One region of the Streptomyces sp. NPDC020742 genome, then DNA from elsewhere that is predicted to be linked to it. Evidence: riboswitches for the same ligand, from Rfam matches in the RefSeq annotation. Region 1 holds a riboswitch; the other holds the start of a gene.

Region 1 (8,705 bases):
GGCAAGGAGAGCTTCGTGCGGATGCGCAGCTCGACCGTCGGCATCGCCGCCGGCAGCTCGGACTCCTACGACCTGCCGGTCTACTGGGCGACCAGGGTCACCTGGAGCGGTGAGTACGTCCACGCCGCACCCTGGTCCGTCGGATCGCAGGGCGCGGCGAACGTCAGCCACGGCTGTACGGGCATGTCCACCAGCAACGCCCAGTGGTTCTTCAACACCGTCCGGGTCGGCGACATCGTCAAGGTCGTCAACAGCGGCGGCGACACCATGACGCCGTTCGACAACGGCTTCGGCGACTGGAACATGCCCTGGCAGGAGTGGCGCGCCGGCAGTGCCCTGAGGGGCGCGTCCGGCGGCACCACAGGGGCGGCCGAGCGCCAGCAGGATCCCGGCGACGACGCCCGGCTGCGCCCGCAGATCTGAGCCCGCTCAGCGGCCGCCCAGCGCCCCGTCCTGGCCCGTTCTCAGGCCTGTACGAGGTGCCTGCGGCGCAGCAGGCCCGCCAGGGCATCGGCGAAGGCCACCGGGTCGAGCGGATGGGGCACCGCCGCGTCCGCCCGGCTCCAGGTGGCCAGCCAGGCGTCCTGCGGGCGGCCGATCAGCAGCAGCACCGGCGGGCACTGGAAGATCTCGTCCTTGATCTGGCGGCAGACGCCCATCCCGCCCGCCGGCGCGGTCTCACCGTCCAGTACACAGACGTCGATGCCACCCTGGTCCAGCGCCTCCAGGACGGCCGGTGCGGTGGCGCACTCCAGGATCTCGATCTGCGGGACATCGGCGGCGGGGCGCCGTCCGGCCGCCAGCCGGACCTGCTCGCGGGTGCCCGCGTTGTCGCTGTAGACCAGCACCGTGGCAGTCGCCTGCATCGTTCCTCCACGCTCTTCGTAGCGGCACAGCATCGGGTGGGACTGTTGGGCCGGATGCTACTCCCGCGACGGGCGCCCGCAGCAGGGGTCGGAGGCCGCCAAGATCTGCCCGACGGGGCGTCAGGAGCGGTCGCGAAGGAACCGGCGGGCGATCGCCGCCGGTGTACTTCCCTCCTTCGAGCGACCTCGGAAATGGGCCGTACGAGCAGGGCATACGTCCTTGACACACCGAACGGCACCCCCCGGAGTGAGGGCGGGATAAGCGACCGACATAATGTCGGTCGTGGCGACAGCAACGACAGTAGAAACCGGGCACGCGCACCCGTCGGTCAATCGGCCGAACCTCACCAGCGTCGGAACCATCATCTGGCTGAGTTCCGAGCTGATGTTCTTCGCGGCCCTCTTCGCGATGTACTTCACCCTTCGATCGGTGACCGGATCCGCGTATTGGAAGGAATCAGCCAGTGCGCTGAACCTTCCGTTCTCCGCGACCAACACCACGATCCTGGTGCTCAGCTCACTGACCTGCCAGCTCGGCGTATTCGCCGCCGAGCGCGGGGACGTGAAGAAGCTCCGCGCGTGGTTCATGGTCACCTTCGTCATGGGTGCGATCTTCATCGGCGGTCAGGTCTTCGAGTACACCGAGCTGGTCAAGCACGAGGGCCTGTCGCTCTCGTCCGGCCCGTATGGCTCGGTGTTCTACCTGACCACCGGCTTCCACGGACTGCATGTGACGGGCGGTCTGATCGCCTTCCTGCTGGTCCTGGGCAGGACGTACGCGGCCAAGAGGTTCACCCACACGCAGGCCACCGCGGCCATCGTCGTGTCCTACTACTGGCACTTCGTCGATGTCGTCTGGATCGGCCTCTTCGCCACGATCTACCTGATCCGGTAACCGGTATCGGGCCCGGTAGCCGGGTCCGCGGTCCAGACAGACATAGCCAAAGCATCGACGCAGAAGATCCTGACACCGGGGTAATCCGTGAAAAAGCTCTCCGCACGACGGCGCCATCCGCTGGCGGCGCTCGTCGTCCTACTCTTCGCGCTGGCGGTCACCGGGGGGCTGTACGCCGCGTTCGCGCCGGCGGACAAGGCTCAGGCCGATGACACCGCCCAGTCCCTTGCCATCAAGGAGGGCAAGAAGCTCTACGCCGTCGGCTGTGCAAGCTGCCACGGCACCGGCGGTCAGGGCACCTCCGACGGCCCGAGCCTGGTCGGCGTCGGCGCCGCCGCCGTCGACTTCCAGGTCGGCACCGGCCGGATGCCCGCCCAGCAGCCCGGCGCCCAGGTGCCGCGGAAGAAGCCCATCTACACCGACGTCCAGCGCGAGCAGCTGGCGGCCTACGTGGCGTCGCTGGGTGCCGGCCCGACCATCCCGGAGAAGTCCCAGTACAGCTCCGACGGTGCCAACGTCGCCAAGGGTGGCGAGCTCTTCCGCACCAACTGCGCGCAGTGCCACAACTTCACCGGTAAGGGCGGCGCCCTGACCGACGGCAAGTTCGCACCGACGCTCGAGGGCGTGGACCCGAAGCACATCTACGAGGCCATGGAGACCGGCCCGCAGAACATGCCCTCCTTCGGGGACGGCAGCCTGAGCAAGCAGAACAAGAAGGACATCATCGCGTACCTCGGCGCCGTCAACGGCGATGAATCCGAGAGCCCCGGTGGTCTCGACCTCGGTGGTCTGGGCCCGGTCAGCGAGGGTCTCTTCGGCTACATCTTCGGCCTGGGCGCGCTGATCGTGGTCGCCATCTGGGTCGCAGCCCGGACTACGAAGGCCAAGAAGTCATGAGCGAGACTGGACGACACGAAGACGTGCCAGAAGAAATTCTTCCCAGTGAGCGGGACGCTCACGAAGGCGCGGTGAGCACGGCGGGCAACCCGTTCGCCGACCCGGGGCTGCCAGCCCACGAGCACCGCGCCCAGGACATCGACGAGCGGGCCGCCTCGCGCTCCGAGCGCACCGTCGCCCTGCTCTTCATGGTGTCCATGATCGCCACGGTGGCCTTCATCGCCTCGTACGTGGCCATCCCGATCGACAAGATCGTCTACATCTGGCCGATCGGCCACATCAGCGCGCTGAACTTCGCGCTCGGCCTGACGCTGGGTGCCGCGCTGTTCTGCATCGGCGCCGGCGCGGTCCACTGGGCCCGCACGCTGATGTCGGACGTGGAGGTCGCCGACGACCGGCACCCGATCGAGGCATCGCCCGAGGTCAAGGCCAAGGTCATGGCGGACTTCCGGGAGGGCGCCGAGGAGTCCGGGTTCGGCCGTCGCAAGCTGATCCGCAACACGATGTTCGGCGCGCTGGCCCTGGTGCCGCTCTCCGGCGTCGTCCTGCTACGGGACCTCGGGCCGCTGCCCGGGACCAAGCTGCGCACCACGAACTGGAAGAAGGGCGTCCGGCTCGTCAACCAGTCCACCAACCTTCCGCTGCGTCCCGAGGACATCGCGGTCGGCTCGCTGACCTTCGCCAAGCCCGAGGGCCTGGAGGAGGACGACGAGGAGTTCGCGGAGAAGATCGCCAAGGACGCCCTGATGCTCGTGCGGATCCAGCCGCAGAACATCAAGGACAAGAAGGAACTCGCCTGGTCCCACGAGGGCATCGTGGCGTACTCCAAGATCTGCACCCACGTGGGTTGCCCGATCAGCCTGTACGAGCAGCAGACGCACCACGTGCTCTGCCCCTGCCACCAGTCGACGTTCGACCTCTCCGACGGCGGTCGGGTGATCTTCGGTCCCGCCGGACACGCCCTGCCGCAGCTGCACATCACCGTGAAGGACGGCTTCCTGGAGGCCGCTAGCGGTTTCGAGGAGCCCGTCGGCCCGAGCTTCTGGGAGCGCGGATGAGTAACGAGACAAGCGCGACCACCACGCGCCGCGGCCAGGCGCCGCGGGGCGAGCGGATCGCCGACTGGGCGGACGGCCGGCTGGGCATCTACAGCCTCGCCAAGGCCAACATGCGCAAGATCTTCCCGGACCACTGGTCCTTCATGCTGGGTGAGGTCGCGCTCTACAGCTTCATCATCATCATCCTGACCGGTGTCTACCTGACGCTGTTCTTCCACCCGAGCATGGCCGAGGTGACCTATCACGGTTCCTATGTGCCCATGCAGGGAATCCGGATGACCCAGGCCTTCGAGTCGACGCTGAACATCAGCTTCGACGTCCGCGGTGGTCTGCTCATCCGCCAGATCCACCACTGGGCCGCGCTGGTCTTCCTGGCCGCGATGATGGTCCACATGATGCGGGTGTTCTTCACCGGTGCGTTCCGCAAGCCGCGTGAGGTCAACTGGCTGTTCGGCTTCCTGCTGTTCGTGCTGGGCATGTTCACCGGCTTCACCGGCTACTCGCTCCCCGACGACCTGCTCTCCGGCACCGGCGTGCGGTTCATCGAGGGCGTCATCCTGGCGATGCCGCTGGTCGGTTCGTACCTGCAGATGTTCATCTTCGGCGGCGAGTTCCCCGGGCACGACATCATCCCGAGGTTCTTCACGGTCCACGTGCTCCTGCTGCCGGGCATCATGCTCGGTCTGCTGGTGGCCCACCTGATCCTGGTCTTCTACCACAAGCACACCCAGTTCCCGGGTGCCGGCAAGACCAACGAGAACGTCGTGGGCATGCCGCTGCTGCCGGTCTACATGGCCAAGGCCGGAGGCTTCTTCTTCCTGGTCTTCGGTGTGATCTCGGTGATCGCCGCGGTCGCCAGCATCAACCCCGTGTGGGCGATCGGGCCCTACCGGCCCGACCAGGTCTCCACCGGCGCCCAGCCGGACTGGTACATGGGCTTCGCCGAGGGTCTGGTGCGTGTCATGCCGGGCTGGGAGTGGAACTTCTGGGGCCACACCCTCAACCTGGGCGTGCTGATCCCGATCCTGGTCTTCCCGCTGGTCCTCGCCGTCATCGCGGTCTACCCGTTCGTCGAGTCCTGGGTCCGCGGCGACAAGCGCGAGCACCACATCCTGGACCGCCCGCGCAACGTGCCCACCCGCACCGCCTTCGGTGTGGCCTGGCTGGTCGCGTACTTCGTGATGCTGATCGGTGGCGGTAACGACCTGTGGGCCACCCACTTCCACCTGTCGATCAACTCGATCACCTGGTTCGTCCGGATCGCGTTCTTCGTCGGCCCGGTGCTGGCCTTCATCGCCACCAAGCGGATCTGCCTGGGTCTGCAGCGGCGCGACAAGGACAAGGTGCTGCACGGCCGGGAGTCCGGCGTCATCAAGCGCCTGCCGCACGGTGAGTTCATCGAGGTCCACGAGCCGCTCGACCAGGAGCAGCTGCACTTCCTCACCCAGCACGAGCAGCCCAAGCCGCTCGAACTGGGCCCCGAGGTGGACGAGAACGGCGTGGAGCGCAAGCTGAAGCGTTCGCAGAAGCTGCGCGCCAAGCTCTCGAAGTCCTACTACGGCGAGGACAGCGTCATCCCCAAGCCCACGGTCGAGGAGTACAAGGAGATCACCAGCGGCCACGGCCACCACTGATCCCGCTCTGCGCCTCGTAGCGCACCGTAGGTAGTACGCCACCCAGAGGGCCCCGTCCGTCCCCGTCTCGACCCCGGTCGAGCAGGGGAGCCGGACGGGGCCCTCCGGCGTGCCGGCGGCTCGATAGGGTGAACGCACAGGCAGGAAACACACCAGGAGCGTGGACCATGAACGTTGTGACCCCGGCAGGCGGCGACAGCGTGGCGGCCCGCACCTGGCCGGAGATCCTCAACGCCCTGCTCGAAGGCCGTGACCTCACCGCAGACGACACCGCCTGGGCGATGGACCGGATCATGCGAGGTGAGGCCGGTGACGCCCAGATTGCCGGTTTCGCGGTGGCGCTGCGGGCCAAGGGCGAGACCGTCGCGGAGATCTCCGGACTCGTCCGGACCATGTACGAGCACGCCCGGCTGATCGACGTGCCCGGCCCCAGCGTCGACATCGTCGGCACCGGCGGCGACGGCGCCAAGACCGTGAACATCTCCACCATGTCGTCGATCGTGGTGGCCGGTACCGGCGCCAAGGTCGTCAAGCACGGCAACCGCGCCGCCTCCTCCGCCAGCGGCGCCTCCGACGTCCTGGAGAAGCTCGGCGTCAACCTCGACCTCGCCCCGCGGCGGGTCGTGGAGGTCGCCCAGGAGGCCGGGATCACCTTCTGCTTCGCGGTGAAGTTCCACCCCGCGCTGCGGCACGTCGCCAACGCCCGGGGCCAGCTCGGCATCCGCACCACCTTCAACGTGCTGGGCCCGCTGACCAACCCCGCCCGGGTCCGCGCCCAGGCGACCGGTGTCGCGGACGCCCGGATGGCGCCGATCCTGGCCGGGGTGCTCGCCGAGCGCGGCTCCTCGGCGCTGGTCTTCCGCGGCGACGACGGCCTGGACGAGCTGACCACCACCGCGACCTCGCGGGTGTGGATCGTGCGGGACGGGACGGTACGCGAGGAGGCCTTCGACCCCCGCGAGGTCGGCATCCCGCTGGTCCCGGTGGAGGCCCTGCGCGGCGCGGACGCCTCGTACAACGCCGATGTCGCCCGCCGGCTGCTGGACGGCGAGACCGGCCCGGTGCGCGATGCGGTGCTGCTGAACTCCGCGGCCGCGCTGGTGGCGCTGGAGCCCCGTCATGCCCCGCTGCCCGAACAGATCCGGGCCGGTATCGAGCAGGCCGCCGAGTCCATCGACTCCGGGGCGGCGAAGCGGGCGCTGGAGCGCTGGGTGGCCGCCAGCAACGCCTGAGCGGCCGGTGACGCAGGGTGTGACGCAGGGCTCCGTCCGTCATATGGACGGAGCCCTTGCGCGTCCCTGCCCGTGTGGCATGATTCTGCGCAGGTCACGAGTGACAGCGACACAGGCCCCGGCCCGCTGTCCGGCAACCCTCCTTCCGTGGCGGGGTGCCCCGGGTGATGACCAGGCCGTAGGCAGCGAGGTCTGCGGCAAGCGCGGATCCCTCGCCAGGGATCCTGGTCCTCGAGGGAGAACTTCCGTGAATCAGCGAATGCGATAGGGCCCAAAGCCCCTTCTCCGCACCCTCTTTCTCCTGACGTTCTCAGCAACGTTTCCTTTCCGCTGTGGCCGCGCAGATCCGCCGGTGCCGGCTGCTTCCGCGCACCCCGACGCGCCCCGTCCACAGCGCATTCGCTTACCTGTCACGGGAGTTCGCCATGTCTGTTTCCGCCGTTGCCGCCGACCGTGCCGTCTGTGCCCCGCTGCCGGTCCTGGGCCGGGACGTCCGGGTCCCCCTGGTGACCGGCGGCGAGGTCGACTACGCCGCACTGGACTACGCCGCTAGCGCCCCCGCGCTCCAGCGGGTCTGGGACGATGTCGCCGCCTACGCCCCGTACTACGGCAGCGTGCACCGCGGCGCCGGGTACCTCTCCCAGCTCTCCACCGACCTCTTCGAGAACAGCCGCCGGACGATCGGTGCCTTCCTCGGTTGCCGCCCCGACGACCAGGTGGTCTTCACCCGCTCCACCACCGACTCGCTCAACCTCCTCGCCGCCGCCCTCCCGCAGCACACCCGGGTGTTCGTCTTCGAGACCGAGCACCACGCCTCGCTGCTGCCCTGGGAGCAGCGCGCCGACCTCGCGGTGACCTACCTCGACGCGCCGCGCACGCCCCAGCAGGCCGTGGACACCCTGGAGCGGGCGCTGGCCGGGCGCGAGCCCTACGGCCCGGCGCTGGTCTGTGTCACCGGTGCGTCCAATGTGACCGGTGAGCTGTGGCCCGTAAAGGAGCTGGCCGCCGCGGCACACGCACACGGCGCCCGGATCGTCCTCGACGCCGCCCAACTCGCCCCGCACCACCCCGTCGACATCGCGGAGCTGGACGTCGACTGGGTGGCGTTCTCCGGCCACAAGCTGTACGCGCCGTTCGGCACCGGCGTGCTGGCCGGCCGCGCCGACTGGCTGCAGCAGGCCGCGCCGTACCTGGCGGGCGGCGGCGCCAGCCGCAAGGTCTCGCGACGCGTGAGCGGGGAAGGGGCCGGCGGGGTGGACGTCGAGTGGCACACCACCGCCGCCCGGCACGAGGCGGGCTCGCCCAACGTCATCGGCGCCTACGCCATCGCCTCCGCCTGCCAGGCGCTGACCGAGGCCGGCTTCGAGGGGCTGGTCGCCCGCGAGCAGGAGCTGATCGCCCGGGTCCGCGCGGGCCTGGCCGAGGTGCCCGAGGTGACGGTGCTCTCCCTCTTCGGCGACGACGCCCCGCGGGTGGGGGTGCTCTCCTTCGTCGTCGAGGGCTGGAACAGCTCGCACTTCGCCGCGGCGCTCTCGGCCGAGTACGGCATCGGCGTCCGCGACGGCCTGTTCTGCGCCCACCCGCTCGTACGGACCCTGCTGGGCAGCGAGCCGCAGGACCCGGGGGAGTGCGGTGCCCCCGAGGCGGCGCCGGGCGAACGCTCCCTGAATGCCATCCGCGTCAGCTTCGGCGCCGGCACCCCCGACGAGCACATCGACCGCTTCGTCGACGCGGTCCGGGAACTGGTGACGAACGGCGCCCGCTGGAACTACCGCACGGAAGACGGGCGTTGTGTGCCCGCTTGATTCCCACGCTGTCGGCTGTCCCGCCGTGGCCTGGCGGCCGGGTGCCTTCCGACGTTGACGGCCTTCTCGCTATTGCTTCCCCACTGCCTTAACGGCGTGGGAGGTACCCCCACGCGGCGGGCGGGTCCGCTGCGCGGGCTGTCGGGGTGCGGTGACGGGCCTTGGGGAGAGCAGTAAGGCGTGCTACGGACGCCCGCCCCCAACCACCTGTATTTCACTCCCCACAACGGGAGGGGGCGGGCCGGAGGGGTCTGGTGTGTGGACGTAAAGCGAAGCAGTCCACACACCCCACCCCCCCCGCCCCGCCCCCCCCCCCAC
Region 2 (8,705 bases), on a different contig from region 1:
CTCGGAGTTGATCTCCTCGGCCAGCCGGCCGACCGCCGCGGTGTACTCCCGGTAGACGGCCAGGTCCTGGCGCGACGGATAGGCGAAGGCGAGGTGCACCACCCGCTCGCGCCACTCCGGCCGGTCCGCCAGCAGTTGCCGGTAGGCCAGCAGCCCCCGGACGATGTTCTTCGACAGCTCGGTGCGGTCCACCCGTACGACGGTCCGGCGCGCCGCGCCGTCCGGCCCGGTGCCGATCTCCTCGTGCAGCGCCGCCTTGCGCTCCTCGACGTCCGGCTGCCGGGACCGCTCCCGCAGGAACGCGGCGTCCGCCCCGAGCCCGTACACCCCGATCGCGGTGTCCCCGGTGCCGCCGGTCACCGCCTCGCAGCAGGCGCTGAACGCGTCCGCCCACCGCCGGGTGAGGAACCCCAGCCGGTCGGCGCCCAACATCCCGCGCAGCAGCTGCTCGGCGATGTCGTCCGGCAGCATCCGGAAGTACTCCGGCGGTGCCCACGGTGTGTGCGAGAAGTGCGCGATCCGCACGTCGGGCCGCAGCGCGCGCAGCATGCCCGGCACCAGCGCCAGGTGGTAGTCCTGCACCAGGACCGCCGCGCCCTCGGCGGCCTCGTCGGCCAGCGCCTGCGCGAACGCCCGGTTGTACGTCTCGTACGAGGCCCACTGCGCCCGGAACTCCGCGCCGAAGACCGGCTCCAGCGGGGTCTGGTACAGCATGTGGTGGACGAACCACAGCACCGAGTTCGCGATGCTGTTGTAGGCCTCGGCGTACACCTCGGCCGGCACGTCCAGCATCCGCACCCGCTGGCCCCCGGTGTCGGCCGGATCCAGCGCACCCCCGGTCCTCCGCACGGCCTCCCGGTCACCGTCCCCCAGCGCGGCACACACCCACATCGCGTTGCTGCCGGGGCCGATGGCCGACAGCCCGGACACCAGCCCGCCCCCGCCCCGCTTGGCGGTCAGCGCACCGCCCTCGTCCAGGGCGTACGACACCGGCCCGCGGTTGGACGCGACCAGAACCTGGGCACCTGCAGGAACTGCACTGCGCTCGGAGACCATGTCGCGACATTAACCATCCCCGCATCCACGCAAACGTACGTCCGGGTCAGGTACGACCGAGTCGGCCACCCCTGCTGTGCGCCACGCGCAGCGCGTCCCTGAGGGCTTCTCGAAGGCAGCTGCCGAGGAAGCGCGGTTCGGCCGCGGTGGTGCGGTCGTCGATGAGGAGTTCGCCGGCGTGCCCGAGGAGGGTCTCACCGGATTCGAGCTGGGTCCGCTCCACGGCGTCTGCGCGTCGAGCCACGGGGCCGTCGTCGGACGAGAGCAGGTAACACGGCTTGCCCTCCGGGTTTCGACCACGGGAGCAGGCGCAGGAATGCAGGTTCAGGCATGACCATCTCCGAGTTCTCTAGAGAAGTTTCACTGCATAGCGAAGCGGGTCGAGTGCGCAGCGTCAAGATGTCTCTAGAGAAGTTCCCTCAATCCGGCGGACTCGGTGACTCGAACACATCTCTAGGATGTCTAGAGATCGCCAGGAGGGATGTATCGCTATGGCCGGCCGGGACAAGCAAGCGCCCAAGTACCAGCGGATCGCCGATGCGTTGAAGCAGGCGATCGTTTCGGGTGCCTACCAGCCCGGGGACCGGCTGCCGGGTGAGAACGACCTGATGGCCGAGCACGGTGTGGCGCGGATGACGGCGCGGCAGGCGCTGGGCGTGCTGCGTTCCGAGGGGCTGGCGGAGGCCCGCAAGGGTGCTGGGGTCTTCGTGCGGGCTTTCCGGCCGATCCGGCGGCGGAGCGTGCCGCGTCTGGCGCGGGAGCAGTGGGGTGCCGGGAACTCCGTGTGGTCGGCCGACATCCCGGATCGCGATCTGGTGGTGGACGACGTCGCCGTCGGGGAGGAGCCGGCCGGGGATGCCGTCGCGGCACGCCTGGACGTGGCACCCGGCGCCGCCGTGTGCGTGCGCCGTCGCAGGTTCGTGCTCGACGGCAAGCCGGTGCTGCTCTCCGCCTCGTACCTCCCCGCGGAACTGGTGGCCGGTACGGCGATCACGCGGCCCGACACCGGCCCCGGCGGCGTGTACGCGCGGCTCGCCGACCTCGGTGCCGGACCGGCGCGCTTCCGGGAGGAGGTGCGGGTGCGGATGCCGTCCGCGGAGGAGGCCGAACGGCTGCGCCTGCCCTCGGGCACGCCCGTCATCCTTGTCAGCCGGACGGCAGTGACCGAGGACGGACGCGCCGTCGAGGTCAACGAGATGACCCTGGACTCCGCGGCCTACGTGCTGGAGTACGACTTCGACGCCTGAGCGCCCCTCACGCCGCCCGTCGGGCCGCGTACTCCGGGATTTCGGCCATCGGGGGGCGCTCCTCGGTGTCCACGGCCGTGGTGCGGGGGACGAAGCCGGTCTCGTCGCGGTCGAACTGGGTGAGCCGGGGGCGTACCAAGTGGCCGCGGGCCAGGCGGAGTTGGGCGGTGCGGTAGATGGCGGCGGCCATCCGGCCCAGGGCCTGGCCGTCCTGGTGGCGGTGTTTGCGCACCCCGACGTCCACCTGGGCGAGCGCGTCCAGGCCGACGGTGTGCAGGGCGTCGACCAGCAGGCCCAGCTCGACGCCGTAGCCGACCGGGAAGGGCAGTCGCTCCAGCAGGGAGCGGCGGGCCGCGTACTCGCCGCCCAGGGGCTGGACGAAGCCGGCCAGCTGCGGCCAGTGCAGGTTCAGCAGCGGGCGGGCGACCAGCTCGGTGACCCGGCCGCCCTGCGCGGGGCCGGCCGGTCCGGCCTCGCCGTTCTCCAGCGGGCGGTCGTACATCGCCTTGACGAACTGGACCTCGGGGTCGGTCAGCAGCGGGCCGACGATCCCGGAGACGAAGGTGGTGGAGAACTCGCGCAGGTCCGCGTCGACGAAGCAGACGATGTCACCGCCGGTGACCAGCAGCGACCGCCAGAGGACCTCGCCCTTGCCGGGCAGCGCGGGCAGCTGCGGCAGGACCGTGTCGCGGTGCACCACCCGGGCGCCGGCCGCCGCCGCGACCTCGGCGGTGCGGTCGGTGGAGCCGGAGTCCAGCACCACCAGTTCGTCGACCAGGGGGACGTCGTCCGTCATCAGATCGGCGCGGATCGCGGCGACGATCGCGCCGACCGTGGCCTCCTCGTCGAGCGCCGGCAGCACTACGCTGACCGTCCGGCCCGTCTGACGCTTGGCCTCCAGCAACTGGTCCAGCGGGCGGTCGGCGGCGGACCAGGAGCGGCTGCTCAGCCAGCGCTCCACCTCTTCCAGCACGTCTACGACTCCTCGGTGGCCGCCGGTGCAGCGGACGCAGTGTGATCCATTGTGATCCATCTCGCGGTTCGGACGACTATCTCAACCGTCAGGGCCTTCGGTTACAGTCTTGAACAACGCGGATGACCGTCGCATGTCGGGGTCACCGCACCACAAACGCCTGGGTTCCGGCCCAGTGCCACACCGCTCATCCAGAGGGGCAGAGGGAAACGGCCCGTTGAAGCCCCGGCAACCCTCCAGTCGGTCTCGGCGTCCAGCGCGCGAGGCTCCCGGCTAGGGAAGGTGCCAAATCCGTCTCGCGGCGAGATGCGTCGCGAGGAAGATGAGGAGAAAGGGCCTCGCCTCCATGGCTGTGCACAGCACCGAAGTCACCGCACCCGCCCCCACCGTCTCCCTTGGCCCCGCCGCGGCACTGTCCTGCCGGGAGTGCGGTGAGCGCTTCGACCTCGGCCCGATCTTCGCCTGCGCGTCGTGTTTCGGACCGCTCGAAGTCGCCTACGACCTGCCGAGCGGTGACCCCGAGGGCCTGAAGAAGCAGATCGAGGCCGGTCCCGACAACATCTGGCGCTACGCCCCGCTGCTGCCCGTCCCCGCCGACGTGGCCGAGAAGCCGAACCTCAACCCCGGCTTCACCAAGCTCGTGCAGGCCGACCGGCTCGCCGCCGAGCTGGGCGTCACCGGCGGCCTCTACGTCAAGGACGACTCCGGCAACCCGACGCACTCCTTCAAGGACCGCGTCGTGGCCATCGCCGTCGAGGCCGCCCGTGCCTTCGGCTTCACCACGCTGTCCTGCTCCTCCACCGGCAACCTCGCCGGTGCGGTCGGCGCCGCGGCGCGCCGGGCCGGCTTCAAGTCCTGCGTCTTCATCCCGCACGACCTGGAGGCCGGCAAGGTCGTGATGGCCGCGGTCTACGGCGGCGACCTGGTCGGCATCGAGGGCAACTACGACGACGTCAACCGCTTCTGCTCGGAGCTCATCGGCGACCCGCTCGGCGAGGGCTGGGGCTTCGTCAACGTCAACCTGCGCCCCTACTACGGCGAGGGCTCCAAGACCCTGGCGTACGAGATCTGCGAGCAGCTCGGCTGGCGGCTGCCGGACCAGATCGTCGTCCCGATCGCGTCCGGCTCCCAGCTGACGAAGATCGACAAGGGGCTCAAGGAGCTGATCGCCCTGGGCCTGGTCGAGGACAAGCCGTACAAGATCTTCGGTGCCCAGGCGGAGGGCTGCTCCCCGGTGTCGGCGGCCTTCAAGGCCGGGCACGACGTGGTGCGCCCGCAGAAGCCGAAGACAATCGCCAAGTCGCTGGCGATCGGCAACCCGGCCGACGGCCCGTACGTGCTCGACATCGCGCGCCGTACCGGCGGTGCAGTCGAGGACGTCAACGACGAGCAGATCGTGGACGCGATCAAGCTGCTGGCCCGGACCGAGGGCATCTTCGCGGAGACCGCGGGCGGGGTGACCGTCGGCGTGACCAAGAAGCTCTTCGAGGCCGGTGTGCTCGACCCGTCCCTGACCACCGTTGTACTCAACACGGGTGACGGCCTCAAGACGCTGGACGCCGTCGCGCCGACCTCCGGGCCCACGGCCACGATCCGTCCGAACCTGGATGCGTTCCGTGCGGCCGGCCTGGCCGGCTGAGCCACCGCCCCGCACCCGTACCCCGTACCTCCTGTCCGGAAGGCAGAACCCATGAGCGTCAAGGTCCGCATCCCCACCATCCTGCGCACGTACACCGGCGGCGAGGCCGAGGTCACCGCCGAGGGCGGGACCCTCTCCGAGGTGATCGCCGACCTGGAGAAGAACCACCAGGGCATCGCGGCCCGGGTGCTCGACGACACCGGCAAGCTGCGCCGCTTCGTGAACGTCTACGTCAACGACGATGACGTCCGATTCGAGCAGGGTCTGCAGACGCCAACCCCGGACGGTGCGGGTGTTTCGATCATCCCGGCGGTCGCCGGCGGCTGCTGAATGGCGTGTCCGCTGCCGAACGGTTTAGCCCACAACTGTTGAACTGAGATCGGGAGAGCGCTAATTTGCGCCATCTCTTCCCCTTCTTGACCGGAATTGCCCCGTCCAAGGAAATCGGACGGGGCAATTCCGTTTAGTGAAAGGGGATACCATTGGGGTGATCCCCCTCCGGATATCCCCATGGGTATGCCGAACGCAAGGGAAATCGCGGCGAGTTGTGCCCAAAGTGTGCACGGGATTCGTCGCATATGTGAGCGATGTCCGGCCCGACTTGCCCTGGAGAAGCGGGATTTCGAGGCATATAGCCGATTCACCGTCGCCAGAATTCTCGTCCGATTGACCTGTTGCGCTGGGCATCGGTCCAGATACATTCAGCGGCGGTCGACGCGTTCCGGCGCACACCCCACGGGCCATTCGCGGGGTGAGGTCTGACCCGGGTCCGCGGAGTGCGGTCCTGCGCAAGGGCCAGTAATAGGGGAGTTAGGCATGGCTCAGGGCACCGTCAAGTGGTTCAACGCGGAGAAGGGGTACGGCTTCATCGCGGTCGACGGTGGTGCGGATGTTTTCGTCCACTACAGCGCGATCCAGATGGACGGCTACCGCACCCTTGAGGAGGGCCAGCGGGTCGAGTTCGAGATCTCGCAGGGCCAGAAGGGGCCGCAGGCGGACATGGTCCGGGTGGCCGGCTGAGGCGCCGACCGACTGCTGCGTAGTGAAGGCCCGTATCCCTGAGGGGGTACGGGCCTTCTGTCGTCGAGGGGGTGCGGGCCTTCTGTCGTCCGCTCCCGGGGGTGGACCCCACCCCGGGGCGCTTGCACTCGTGGGGTACGAGTGCTAATCATTGGCGTTAGCACTCTCCGCGTGAGAGTGCTACGAAGGACCGGGTCGGTGAGGCCCGTAGGCCGGGTGGGGCAAGGAACCACCGCGGGTCTGCAGGTCGTCCGTCGCGGGCGCCAGCGCGGTCCGGAGCAATCCTTCCCCACGCTCTCAACTGCGTTCGAGCAGGGGAGACCCCATTAGTCCGGGAGGACCACTTCACATGGCCAAGATCATCGCGTTCGACGAGGAGGCGCGGCGCGGTCTCGAGCGCGGGATGAACCAGCTCGCCGACGCCGTCAAGGTCACCCTCGGCCCCAAGGGCCGTAACGTCGTCCTCGAGAAGAAGTGGGGCGCCCCCACGATCACCAACGATGGTGTGTCCATCGCCAAGGAGATCGAGCTCGAGGACCCGTACGAGAAGATCGGCGCCGAGCTGGTCAAGGAGGTCGCGAAGAAGACGGACGACGTCGCCGGTGACGGCACGACGACCGCGACCGTCCTGGCCCAGGCCCTGGTCCGCGAGGGCCTGCGCAACGTCGCCGCCGGCGCCAACCCGATGGCCCTCAAGCGCGGTATCGAGAAGGCCGTCGAGGCCGTCTCCGCCGCCCTGCTGGAGCAGGCCAAGGACGTGGAGACCAAGGAGCAGATCGCTTCGACCGCCTCCATCTCCGCCGCCGACACCCAGATCGGCGAGCTGATCGCCGAGGCCATGGACAAGGTCGGCAAGGAAGGCGTCATCACCGTCGAGGAGTCCCAGACCTTCGGTCTGGAGCTGGAGCTCACCGAGGGTATGCGCTTCGACAAGGGCTACATCTCGGCGTACTTCGCCACCGACATGGAGCGTATGGAGGCGTCGCTCGACGACCCGTACATCCTCATCGTCAACTCCAAGATCGGCAACGTGAAGGACCTGCTGCCGCTCCTGGAGAAGGTCATGCAGTCCGGCAAGCCGCTGCTGATCATCGCCGAGGACGTCGAGGGCGAGGCCCTGTCGACCCTGGTCGTCAACAAGATCCGCGGCACCTTCAAGTCCGTCGCCGTCAAGGCCCCGGGCTTCGGCGACCGCCGCAAGGCCATGCTGGGCGACATCGCCATCCTCACCGGTGGCACCGTGATCTCCGAGGAGGTCGGCCTCAAGCTGGAGAACGCCGGTCTCGACCTGCTCGGCCGCGCCCGCAAGGTCGTCATCACCAAGGACGAGACCACCATCGTCGACGGTGCCGGCGACAGCGACCAGGTCCAGGGTCGCGTCAACCAGATCCGCGCCGAGATCGAGAACAGCGACTCGGACTACGACCGCGAGAAGCTCCAGGAGCGTCTGGCGAAGCTGGCCGGCGGCGTGGCCGTCATCAAGGCCGGTGCCGCCACCGAGGTCGAGCTCAAGGAGCGCAAGCACCGCATCGAGGACGCCGTTCGCAACGCGAAGGCGGCCGTCGAAGAGGGCATCGTCGCCGGCGGTGGCGTGGCCCTGCTGCAGGCCTCCTCGGTCTTCGAGAAGATCGAGCTGGAGGGCGACGAGGCCACCGGTGCCGCTGCGGTGAAGCTGGCCCTGGAAGCCCCGCTGAAGCAGATCTCGGTCAACGCCGGCCTTGAGGGCGGCGTCGTGGTGGAGAAGGTGCGCAACCTGGCCGTCGGCCACGGTCTGAACGCCGCCACCGGCGACTACGTCGACATGGTCGCCGAGGGCATCATCGACCCGGCCAAGGTCACCCGCTCCGCGCTGCAGAACGCCGCCTCCATCGCGGCGCTCTTCCTCACCACCGAGGCCGTCATCGCCGACAAGCCGGAGAAGGCCGCCGCGGCGGGCGCTCCGGGCGGCATGCCGGGCGGTGACATGGACTTCTGATCCTCGCGGATCGGAACGCTGGTCCTCCCAGACCACACGTCCACACGCACGTCGGGGCGGCACCCTCCTTCCAGGGGGTGCCGCCCCGGCGGCGTTTCTGCGCGGTGGTGCCGCTGTCCGGCGGTGTCTCCGCGCGGCGGTGTTTCTGTGCGGCGGTGCTTCTGTGCAGCGGGGGTGGTGTCTTTGTGCGGTGGCGCTCCGGGGCGCGGAGCGCCGTTCGCAGCGGCTTCTTACCGTGTGTCCGCGGCCGCGTCGGAGTCGGCCGCGTCCGCCGCCTTCTCGGCCTGCTCGACCTTCTTGGCCATCTCCTGCTCCTGCGAGGAGGTGCCGGTCGAGGAACCGGCCGAGGAGCCGGCGGTCGAGGCGTCGGAGGCCGAAGCGGAGCCGGGGGTGGCCGGCGCCGAGGACGCCCCGCCGGTCGCGGAGCCCCCCGACGCCGCGTGCTCACCGGAGGCGCCCGAACAGCCGGTGGCCGCCAGGGCCGGTACCGCGACCGCCGCCGTCAGCAGCAGCGCGACGCGCCGGGACCGCCTCATGAGCCGGTGCCGCCCTTGGCGTCGTCCTTCTTCTTCGCGCACCAGGTCGCGACGGCCTTGAGGTCGGTGCGCTCCCGGGTGAGGAAGGGCTTCATCTCCTTGCGGTGGTTCAGCCGGTCCTGGAGGAAGGTGGCGACCTCGTCGCGGTGCTTGGCCCGGGCCTTCTCCACCCGCCGCTCCAGCCGCGCGATCGAACCGCGGGTCTGCTCCGAGCCGTTGATCCGGGTCAGCGCCCGGTCGATGCGCTTCTCCAGGCGGG

What was found. A riboswitch is a leader RNA that binds a small molecule or an ion and turns the genes downstream of it on or off. The one in region 1 is predicted to bind S-adenosylmethionine.
Region 2: it holds a riboswitch for S-adenosylmethionine, as region 1 does, so the genes downstream of both, thrC (threonine synthase) here and AB0G84_RS35990 (aminotransferase class V-fold PLP-dependent enzyme) in region 1, are expected to answer to the same signal.

The regions. Positions count from the first base shown of each region.
Region 1 covers NZ_JBFAEA010000051.1:23-8,727, reverse strand. Annotated here, with positions in the region: gene AB0G84_RS36025 (Ig-like domain-containing protein) at 1-423, shown strand, start outside; gene AB0G84_RS36020 (hypothetical protein) at 465-866, opposite strand; gene AB0G84_RS36015 (heme-copper oxidase subunit III) at 1,141-1,761, shown strand; gene AB0G84_RS36010 (c-type cytochrome) at 1,849-2,658, shown strand; gene AB0G84_RS36005 (Rieske 2Fe-2S domain-containing protein) at 2,655-3,716, shown strand; gene AB0G84_RS36000 (ubiquinol-cytochrome c reductase cytochrome b subunit) at 3,713-5,350, shown strand; gene trpD (anthranilate phosphoribosyltransferase) at 5,518-6,582, shown strand; SAM riboswitch class IV at 6,675-6,792, shown strand; gene AB0G84_RS35990 (aminotransferase class V-fold PLP-dependent enzyme) at 7,008-8,387, shown strand.
Region 2 covers NZ_JBFAEA010000013.1:109,591-118,295, forward strand. Annotated here, with positions in the region: gene AB0G84_RS22465 (trehalose-6-phosphate synthase) at 1-1,056, opposite strand, end outside; gene AB0G84_RS22470 (hypothetical protein) at 1,103-1,300, opposite strand; gene AB0G84_RS22475 (GntR family transcriptional regulator) at 1,548-2,303, shown strand; gene AB0G84_RS22480 (glucosyl-3-phosphoglycerate synthase) at 2,311-3,276, opposite strand; SAM riboswitch class I at 3,461-3,605, shown strand; gene thrC (threonine synthase) at 3,623-4,915, shown strand; gene AB0G84_RS22490 (MoaD/ThiS family protein) at 4,967-5,245, shown strand; gene AB0G84_RS22495 (cold-shock protein) at 5,732-5,935, shown strand; gene groL (chaperonin GroEL) at 6,285-7,910, shown strand; gene AB0G84_RS22505 (hypothetical protein) at 8,141-8,446, opposite strand; gene AB0G84_RS22510 (hypothetical protein) at 8,443-8,705, opposite strand, start outside.